One region of the Eubacterium limosum genome, then DNA from elsewhere that is predicted to be linked to it. Evidence: riboswitches for the same ligand, from Rfam matches in the RefSeq annotation. Region 1 holds a riboswitch; each other region holds the start of a gene.
What was found. A riboswitch is a leader RNA that binds a small molecule or an ion and turns the genes downstream of it on or off. The one in region 1 is predicted to bind fluoride.

Region 1 (3,226 bases):
CATCGCCACACTGGCGGGGATTGTTCTTTTCGTGCTGCTGTTCCAAATGCTGGTGCCCGAAGGGTATGGCGGCGTTCTGATCCTGGTTCTGGGCTATATCGGCAATTACCAGTTTGCCAAGCCTTATAAATATCAGCAGGTCATTAACTTCATGAGCGCTCTTTTCGCATCGCTGGTGCTCTTTGACCTTACCTCGGCTATTATCAACCGGGTGCTCTGCCTGCTGACCGGTATTCTGATCGTTGTTGTCATCCGCCATCTGGGAGCCTTTGCCCGAAAAACCTTTTTCAGCCCCATGGCGCCTGACCCCAAGAATTAGAAACTTTATATAAAGGATGGGTAAGCACCCATCTCAGAGTGGCAAAAAACCTGAGAGACGAAGTCTTTTACCTAAGGAAGAAAAAAGCGTCCTGCGGGCACCACCTTCACACGGATAGCTTCTTTACTAAATTGGATGCCTGATCTCGCCGGTGTCCGGCTGTGACGGTAAAGGGGCACGATTCCTGGCCGTTCACCTCAACGCCTAGACCTTTTTTCTTATCTGGATAAAAGGCGTAGTCTCGGTCTGTGCCACTTTTTTGACACGCTAGGATGGGTAAGCACCCATCTTTTTTTATTTCCAATTGAAAATCGGCACAAGTTCTGATAAGATTAAAGATACCCACAACATTTAGGAGTAAATGCTGATGAAACCACTAAAACTATGGAAACGAATGGCGCTTCGCGGTAAAGTACTCACCATTATTTTACTGCTTCTGCTGATTTCTGTGATTGCCGGGATCGGCGCCGCTGTTTATCATATACCGCTGTTGGTTCAAAACCGGGCGGTTCAGTCTGTCAACGCACTTTTCACTGAAAACGATGCAGGGCTGGCCGAAGGCGTTGCGCAGAATACCGGCCAGATCTCTGACAGCATTAAAAAAGCCAATCAGGTCAAGGACGAGGCCATGCGCAGCTTTCTGCTGCAGCGCACCTCCACTGCCCAGAAAATGGCCGATGCCATCAATGGGGTTTCTGCCCTTTATCAGACAAAGGAAGACGGGTCCCGCGTGGTCGTGAGGACCATACAGCCGTTCCAGATTGACAATATCAATAAAAATCTGGCCGAGCTGGACGCCATGGGAAAAACAGATTTCACGGCAGCGGTCCGGCAGGATTTTGCCGACGCTCAAAACCAGTACAATATTTACAAGCAGATCAACGATCTGCTCAACGCCCAGTTTACAGACGGGTCGGCCCGAAACGCGCTTTCTGAGGACGCCTCCTCGGATGCCTGCGACGAGGCTCAGGAGCTGGTGGCTCAGCTTGAAAACCCCGATACCCAGACGGATATGAATTTTGCGATCAGCCAGGTGAGAAAAAAGGTTGAGGAGCAGGAAGCCGCCCAGGAGGCCGCCCGCATCGCTGAAGAAGAAGCCCGCGAGGCCGAACGAAAGGCTGAGGAGGAGGCTAAAAAAGCCGAGGAAGAAGCGAAAAAGAAAAGTAATCCTGCCGATCAGATCAAGGACGCCATCAATTCGGTCATAAAACCCAATAAAACAGAATAATCAGAACCTCCCATATGGGAGGTTCTTTTTGTTTAAGGCGGCTAAAAATGGATATATTAAACAAGAATCTTTTTAAATCCAATAAAGGAGTGAATAACTTTGACTGAAAAAGAACTGATTGAAAAAGGCTATAAAAAATACACCGGCAAGGATATTGACGTTTTCTATAATAAAGACATGTGCTGCCACTCAGGTAATTGTACCCACGGCAACGGAGAGGTATTCAAGGTCTGCCGCAGGCCCTGGATTCTGCCCGACAACGCCCCAGCCGAGGAGGTAAAGTCTGTTGTTGAAGCCTGTCCCAGCGGCGCCTTACAATATATTATGAAAAAATAAATTTCTGAAATTGTTCTCATCTTTACACGGACAGCGCGTTCCGTTATAATGGTCTCAGGGCGATGGAGTTCGCCTAAACCGCATAATGCTGATGACTCCTGTTTCTTACGGAAGCAGGAGCTTTTTAATTTTTTGACAAGGAGTGTAACAGCATGTTTGAAGTTTTATCTGTAGGCGTGGGCGGCTTTGTAGGCGCCGCGCTCCGCTATCTTATCTCCAGCGGTATTGCCCGCTTTATGGACAGCCGGCTGCCTCTCGGAACCCTGTGCGTAAATGTGTTCGGAGGCCTGCTCATGGGCTTTATTATGCAGTGGAGCCTCCAGAGCGCCGGCCTCTCGCCCAGGATGCGTCTCTTTCTGACCACTGGTCTTTTAGGCGGCTTTACCACCTTCTCGACCTTCAGCTACGAGACCATGAGCCTGATCGGCGAGGGTGCCTGGATAACCGCAGCGGCCAATGCCGGGCTCAACCTGATTCTGAGCCTTGCCGGCGTCATCGCCGGACAGCTGCTGGCAAAAACAGTCCTTGCCTCTTAACCCGAGTTCAGGGACTGCACAAATTTTTTTCTTTTAAAAAAACATCCTCAAAAGACTCAAAAGGCCCGGGAATTTCCCGGGTCCTTATTTTTTATCTTCCTCCGGCGGCTTTTCTACCTTTACAGATACCTTAAACAGATAATCATCCGGGTTCCGGACAGCGATCTCATCCAATATGGATTCCCGGTAGCCGCAGCCGTCAATGGCCAGGCTATTTTCCTCAATATAAGCATTGATCCGCTCATACAGCTCATCAACGCTGTCATAATTTCCGTAGATGTAGCCCACTGCGTAATAGCCCGCAGGCTTGAGGCCAATGTGCGGCAGCGCCATGGGTTCATCCAGCCTTGCAAAATACCAGGTCGGGAAATGCCATTCACCCTTCAGCAGGCTCTCCATGGACACAATATCCCCCACCGGATAGCCATAGCTGATGTTGTAGAGCGCGCAGTACTCATAGAACTCCTGGATAACATCCCAGATCGACTCATCATCGACGTTTGAGATGTCCGGGCTGATAAAAATACGCTCAGCCGGCATATATTCTACGGAGATCCGTTCCGTGTCAATGGTACTGCTGGCGCGGGTCATCTCGATTCTGGACCCCATCATATCGCTGATCCTCTTGAGGCTGCGGATCTCCGCGTCAATCTTGGCCTTTCGCTCCTCAAAGAGCGCCACCAGCCTTTCAGGGGTTCTCTCATCCAGATAAATCTTGATCGCTTTTAAGGGCGTCCCAATTTCTTTCAGGGCATAAATCGCACTGATAACATCCAGCTGCGGATAAGAATAATAGCGGTATCCGCT
Region 2 (3,226 bases), 900 kb from region 1:
GCAGTATTTCCTTACGAGAGCCTGGGCATAGGACTGCCCGTCCGCCGGCCTGCGCAGGATTTTAAAGGACCGCTCCGCTGTTCCGGCGTCGAGGGTGCTCACAAAGCTGGCTGTTGTCTTGCTGTATTTGGACAGCTCGGTCATAAAGGTTACGCAGACACAATACGCCCCCAGGGCCTGGAGCCGCGCAAAGACTTTCCGGCCAAGGGCCAGTCCGTCCTTCAGCGCAGTGGAGGTGAAAATTTCATTCAGGAGGACCAGGCTGTGGGCGTCTGCCTGGGCCAGGATGGCATGGACACGGAGCAGGTCGTCCTGAAGCTTCCCGTTTTGGCCGCGGCTGTCCTCACCGCGCTCAAAGTGGGTGAATATCCGCGACGGCAGAAAGAGCGCTGCCGATGCCCCGGGGACTGGCAATCCCAGGGCCGCCAGACAGCACAGCTGGCCAAGCATCCGGGCAAAGGTGGTTTTTCCGCCCTGATTGGGGCCTGAAACCACCAGAATACGCTCCCCTGGCCGGGTTACACAGCTGTTGACCACTATGCCCCGTCCCCCGCTCTTTTTTGCGAGCACCAGATCAAAGGCATCTCTGACCGCCAGACCGCCGCCTCTGGCTACTTCCGGCACACAGAAGGGCAAGCCGCTGTCCTCAAGGGGTTTGATATAGCGGAGATAGGCCTGTAAAAAACAGTATTCACGCTCGAAGCCCAAAACTTCCGCCTCCAGAAAATCCGGATACGCCCCGCAAAACGCCCCCAGGGCGCCAAAGGCTTCGGGGTAATCGTCCACCGCCTGTCCAAGAATCGCGCGCTCGATATGGTTTAAGCGCGCACTGACACGAAAGCGCATTTCCGACGGGTCATAGGGGCTTTCCGAAAGCTTTTCAAAACACTGCCCGACCACCGCGCCATAATCCTCTGGCTCCGCCTTGCCCTTTCCCACACGGATGGTGGTCCCGTTAATATTAAGCCGCAGATATACTTTTCCAAGCGCCTCCCTCACTACGGCTATTTCCGACTTCATGCAGACAAAGCGCCGGCTCTGGGCATAGGCGGCCAGCCAGCGCCGCAGGCCTGTGAGGGCGGTCGAGTCCAGGGCAGAGGCCTGAAACACGCCGCTCAGGCCCTCAACCGCCTCACAGTAGAGCGCTGCCGCCTCAAAAAACCATCCCCGCTGGTTCCAGGTGTCCGACAAACTCCGGGCCAGCTTTAACTGTCTTCGTACTTCCGCCATCTGCTCTGTAAACTGGTCGGACGCGGCCTTTATTTCCGGCCTCATACAGTCCCGAAAAGCGGCCTGGCGGTAGGCGACCGCCTCCCTGTCGCCGCACAGCGTGTAATACAGCGGGCGCAGGCGGCAGCGATCCTCTGCCCCTATCATGCGCTCAAGCAGCTGGTCAAGGTTCAGATCCACAAAATAATCTGGCATAGCGGACACTTCGTCCTGGGGCGTTGGCCATAAAATACTGGTATTCATTGTCATTACTCCTTTTTGCTGAGGATAAAAGGAGCAATAAAAAAACCCCTGCAAATCCTCTCAGAATTTACAGGAGTCATCAGCTTACGCGGTCAAGGTGAACTCCATCACCTGCCTATAATATAACACGGAACCCGGCGGCTGTCAAACCCTCTTTGGTTTTCTTGCGGTTTGGCAAGAAAATCGCAAGGTTTTAACCATAGGATTTTATAGCCGCTGTGCGTATACTGTTAAAGTGCTTACGGGCACAGCTTAAGAAATTAACGGAAGGAGATGAAACACCTTGGACAGTTGCAGTAACAGCGGACCCGACAAAACGATCAGAAAAGCAGGCCTGCAGGCAGGCGGCGTGCCCGCCGTATCCCCAGGCGGCAGACTGCCCTCTGGGTGTTGATACCTCTGCCTTTTTTCCATAATCTGTTTTCCATCGTTTATGTTTTCCACTCACTGTTGCATACCCAAACCCCAGGAAGCTTTCGGAAATGAGGGGATATGCGCTGAAGCGGCATAAGGCGGTGGTTTTTTTATGCCCTTTTTCAGCCTTTCCCAGAAACACAGAAGGAGTGTGGCACCAATGAACCTATACTGCATTATTTTCGGGCTGATCTTTCTGGCGGCCGGAGCTGCCTTTTTCGCCGGTCTGACCCCTGGCTGGCTCAACGTCTGGCAGAGAATGTCCGAACGCGAAAAAAGCAAAATACGCATTGACCGGCTCAGCCGGAACATCGGATGTGTGGTGGGCGCTGCCAGCGCTGTATTTCTGGCCGCTGGCTTTAACCCGGCGTTCCACCACGCTGCGTTCATGTGGTGCATGATTGCCTGGTTTATCCTGACCGGCCTTGATATTGTTTTTATCAACCACTCAGGCTGGTACAAATCGGAGTAAGCAAGCCCTGCATTCACGCACCGCACCATTATTATCAGGAGGTATGGACCCATGAACAGGATTCAAAAAAACAACGGAGCTGTAAAAAAGAGAATTGACAGCGCTGCCCGCAGAGAACAGGCCAGCGCAGTCATCCATTTTGCGGCGGCCAGCAAAATCCCTGCGGTTTTAAAAAAATTCAATACCACGCTGGGGGGCCTGACGGAAAAGGATGTAACCGCCAGCCGCAGCGCCTATGGTAACAACAAAGTCACCCATGAAAAGAAGAAAACACTGCCGAGAAGGCTGGCGGAAGCCTTCATTAATCCCTTTACTGCCATTTTATTCTGCCTTGCCTTTGTGTCCGCGATCACCGACATTATTCTGCCGCTTATCCAGAATTCACCGGATGACTTCAGCCTGCAGACTGTCGTCATTATTCTGACCATGGTTCTGATCTCAGGAACCCTGCGCTTTTTTCAGGAATCCCGCTCCGGCAGCGCGGCCGAAAAGCTGCTGGGCATGATCACAACCACCTGCACCGTTGACCGCGAGGGCGGCGCCACCCAGGAGATCCCTCTGGACGAGGCCGTCGTCGGGGACATCATCCACCTCTCCGCCGGCGACATGATCCCCGCGGACGCGCGGATTATCCACGCCAAGGATCTGTTCGTCAGCCAGGCGGCCCTGACCGGCGAAAGCGAACCCACCGAAAAAACCCCACTTGCCTGCGACGGCACAGCTGGCACCGTCACCGATTATACGAACATTGTCTTTATGGGCAGCAATGTCATCAGTGGCAGCGCCACCGCGGTCATCATCTCTGTGGGCGACGACACGCTCTTTGGCTCCATGGCTTCCTCTGTGGCGGGGGAAGCTGTGGAAACA
Region 3 (3,226 bases), 900 kb from region 1:
GGGCGCCGGTAAAGCCCATGACCAGCAGGGCGAAGCCGTCCCGGGTGACGAGGTATTCCTTCTGTGTTCTTCCGTACTGGTCAACATAAGTGGAGCTCATAAAAAGATCGGCGCAATTTTGTGCCGATGTCTCCCGCCTCAGCAGGGTGATACGCCTCAGCACGCTCTTGTGGGCCCGCTCAAAGTCCCGGGCTATCTGCCGGCTCCCTACCACCGGGCGGTTTTTCCACAGGGTGACTTCAATCATTTTGTCCGTTTTTGAATTTTCTGCACAATGAACAAGGCCGCGGGATGTCTCCGGACCTTTGTTTTGGGTTTTCATCATTGTACCTCCTCAAGCATCAGAAATTTCATCTTTTTGAGATGATACCGTGAGTTTACCCTATTCCTATGTCAATCACATCCTAAACCCAGTGCAAACCCCCGCCCCGGCCGGCGGCCCTTCCCACCACCCGGGCAAGCCAATTTTCACCGCCTCCGGCTATATTTCTCAGACGCTCCAGGGGACTCTCCGTCCTGCCAGCCACTTCGTTAACGTTTTCACAATCCGGCATAAAAAGCCCGCAGGACAGCACAAAAGCGGCCAGGCCGAGGAGCCATCTGTAAATGCGGTGAATGGTGTTGTCAGCGCAGGGCACATCGCGGCGGCCCTCGGCAATGGCCTGGTGCACCTCCGCGCTGTATTGGCGTCTGGGCACAACACCCTGGGGCAGGTTGCGCTGCGGGCGTGTGTGCAGCTCGCAGGTCTCGCAGGTGCAGACCAGACGGCGCGGCCGCATCTCCCTCCGGACGCCGTCCATACCGATAAGCACGCGCCAGAAGTGGTCGCGCACACTCATAGGCGCGCTGCACCGCGGGCAGTCCGGCATCTCCTCGTAAACAATCTTCAGGAGCTGCCGGGCTTCATGTCCCTCGCCGCCGGTCTCCCCTTTCACAATAAGCTGTGCTTTAGATATGAGCATATTTTTCTCCCCGGGACTCCCGGGCGCCGCAGGCCAATAAAAAAACCGGCACACAGCGCCCATTGAGCGTCTGTGTGCCGGTTGATTGACATGTGTCCCGGAAACCATTATTTATTTTGGTAGCTTTACCACTTTAATGCTGTTTTTTCATTAGGGATATTATATCACATTCGGTTTGTTTTGTCTCGATTTTTTTATGCGCTGAGTTTTTCTTCCGGTCATTTTTCTTTATTCCAGCGGCCAATAGGGTTTTACTGTCCGCGGGCTGTGTTTTTATCTGGGCTGTGTTTCCACTTTTTCCAGCGAATAGGCCACCACAGCCGGGTGCAGGAGATGGAGGTTCTCAAGATTTACATGGTCGGCCCTGCCAAAGCTGTACCCGATTTCCAGATCGATCTCACAGTGCTCTCCCGCATGGCAGGTGTAATGCACGTGTTTATTGTTTGGCGCCGGTGCGCTCCAGGCGCCGCCGTCCGGGTTAAAGACTGCGTGGTTCAGCCGCACATCGCCCTCCAGAACCTGGATAGCACACCGGCATTTTCCTGGGCTCACAGGCAAAAGGCAGAAGCCGGAGCCGGGACGAAGCTGTCCGGACAGGCGGACAATTCCCTTGTTTTTTGAATACTTTGGCCGTGTAAGCATAAATGTCCCTTCTTTCTCGCAATAAAAAAAGCGGACAACCCCCATTGATGTAGAAGTTATCAGCCTGCGCGTTTTTGGAAATCCACGGGAAACTTCATTCCCTTGTCGTTCTTTTTGGATTTATTATACCATATTTCGGAAATTATTCAAGTTTTTTGTAAAACGCGCAGAACTAAACAGCGAGAAGCCGGGAAAGACTCCCGGAAACCGTCCGCTCTCAAAATGAGATATGTCAGGGGAACTTTCAGATTTGGGACGATTTCCCGGGGGGCGGGTTTTAGTACAGCCTTCGGCGCTTTTTACACGTCAAGCTGGTTTTTTAATGCTTCGTACAATTTGAGCAAAGGGTTATAGTACAGCATAAGCGCACCTCCTGTCTAAATGGTTTGTCCCGGCGATTTATGCCGGTGCTCAGAAGCTATCAGAGGCTGGCTGTCAACCACAGTTAGGAGGAAGCTTCATTCCTCAGCCGTTTAAATTCCAGAGCTTTTTTCCTGTATGGGCTTGCGCCTCTCTGCTCCGGCGGCGGCTTTTTTGTCAAGGGCTGTTTCGATCTGACGGCTGTAATCCATCAGCACAGCGCGCTGCCTTTCCAGGACGCTGACGGTGTCGTCTGTCGATGCTTTCACCTCGGCTCTCTGTACAAGGGTTTTGGCCATAAAGGCGTCCAGGGCGTCCTCCACAGCGCCGACCTCTTCCTGGAACTGTTTACCAAACTGGCGCTGGCTCTCCCTCAGCCGGTAGCGGTTATCGCTTAAAAGGCTGGTAAAGCCGCGTTTCAGGCTCTCCTCTGCCGCGGTCTGTGCCTGCTTAAGCAACCGTGCCCGCGCCCTTTTAGGCGGCAGTAAAAACACCAGGCGGTCTGGACTCAGGGCCAACTCCGCCTGGTAGGGAAACACCTCAAAACGGAGGTCGCTGGCGGCTGACAGGGTATGGGCCTCAGCGGTAAATATCTCCGCTGCCTGAAAGCAGGCGCTGATCTCCCGGTAAAGGGTGCGGGTTATTTCCTGAAGGGCCTGGCTGAAGCTGTTGGCGGCCGCTTCGTAGTCTGCCCGCATTCTGGCAAGGTTCTCCTCCCCGGCGCAGGCGACTGCCGCGGACACCTCCCGCTCGACCGCCGAGCGCAGGGCCTTGTCAAAGGCTTTTGGCGGCAGGTCGCCGCTCCTGCCGTTGAGGTCGTCCAGTACAGCACCCAGAGTCCTGAGCGCTTCGGGCCTGCGGCGGTTTAATTGGGCCTCAAGGTCACTGATCAGCTGGTCGCTGGCCATCTGCATAAGGTAAACGGCCTCGTCGGCCATGCGCCGGGCCTTCTGTTTTGTGCTTTGCAGGTTTTCCGAAATGGCCTGGAGCTGTTCAAGGGGCATCTCATAGGCTGACTGTGAAAGGGCCAGCTTATGCTCTGCGGTTATTAAAGCCCTGGCGGCTTTGCGGGCTACAGAGTCTGCCAAAAGGTGTGTGCCCATTCTCTCAAAATCCTCAAATATCCGGTTCATCAGCCGCTGTATACCCTCATCTTCCGGCGTGGCCGCGCTGATGGGGTATATGGCGCTCTCCTGTCCGCCCATGAGCTTCTCCAGCTGGGCCTGGCAGTAATCCAGATAGCGCCGGAGATCTTCCCCGCT

Region 2: another riboswitch for fluoride. It lies ahead of B2M23_RS11090 (MutS-related protein); the one in region 1 lies ahead of crcB (fluoride efflux transporter CrcB).
Region 3: another riboswitch for fluoride. It lies ahead of B2M23_RS11105 (hypothetical protein); the one in region 1 lies ahead of crcB (fluoride efflux transporter CrcB).

Annotation. Positions count from the first base shown of each region.
Region 1 covers NZ_CP019962.1:1,469,487-1,472,712, reverse strand. Annotated here, with positions in the region: gene B2M23_RS06845 (FUSC family protein) at 1-319, shown strand, start outside; gene B2M23_RS06840 (hypothetical protein) at 687-1,547, shown strand; gene B2M23_RS06835 ((4Fe-4S)-binding protein) at 1,647-1,883, shown strand; fluoride riboswitch at 1,933-1,991, shown strand; gene crcB (fluoride efflux transporter CrcB) at 2,036-2,419, shown strand; gene B2M23_RS06825 (MerR family transcriptional regulator) at 2,504-3,226, opposite strand, start outside.
Region 2 covers NZ_CP019962.1:2,365,332-2,368,557, reverse strand. Annotated here, with positions in the region: gene B2M23_RS11090 (MutS-related protein) at 1-1,473, opposite strand, end outside; fluoride riboswitch at 1,537-1,594, opposite strand; gene B2M23_RS11080 (DUF3784 domain-containing protein) at 2,048-2,359, shown strand; gene mgtA (magnesium-translocating P-type ATPase) at 2,411-3,226, shown strand, end outside.
Region 3 covers NZ_CP019962.1:2,370,712-2,373,937, reverse strand. Annotated here, with positions in the region: gene B2M23_RS11115 (Rha family transcriptional regulator) at 1-325, opposite strand, end outside; gene B2M23_RS11110 (DUF6431 domain-containing protein) at 405-962, opposite strand; gene B2M23_RS11105 (hypothetical protein) at 1,236-1,604, opposite strand; fluoride riboswitch at 1,648-1,715, opposite strand; gene B2M23_RS11100 (dynamin family protein) at 2,078-3,226, opposite strand, start outside.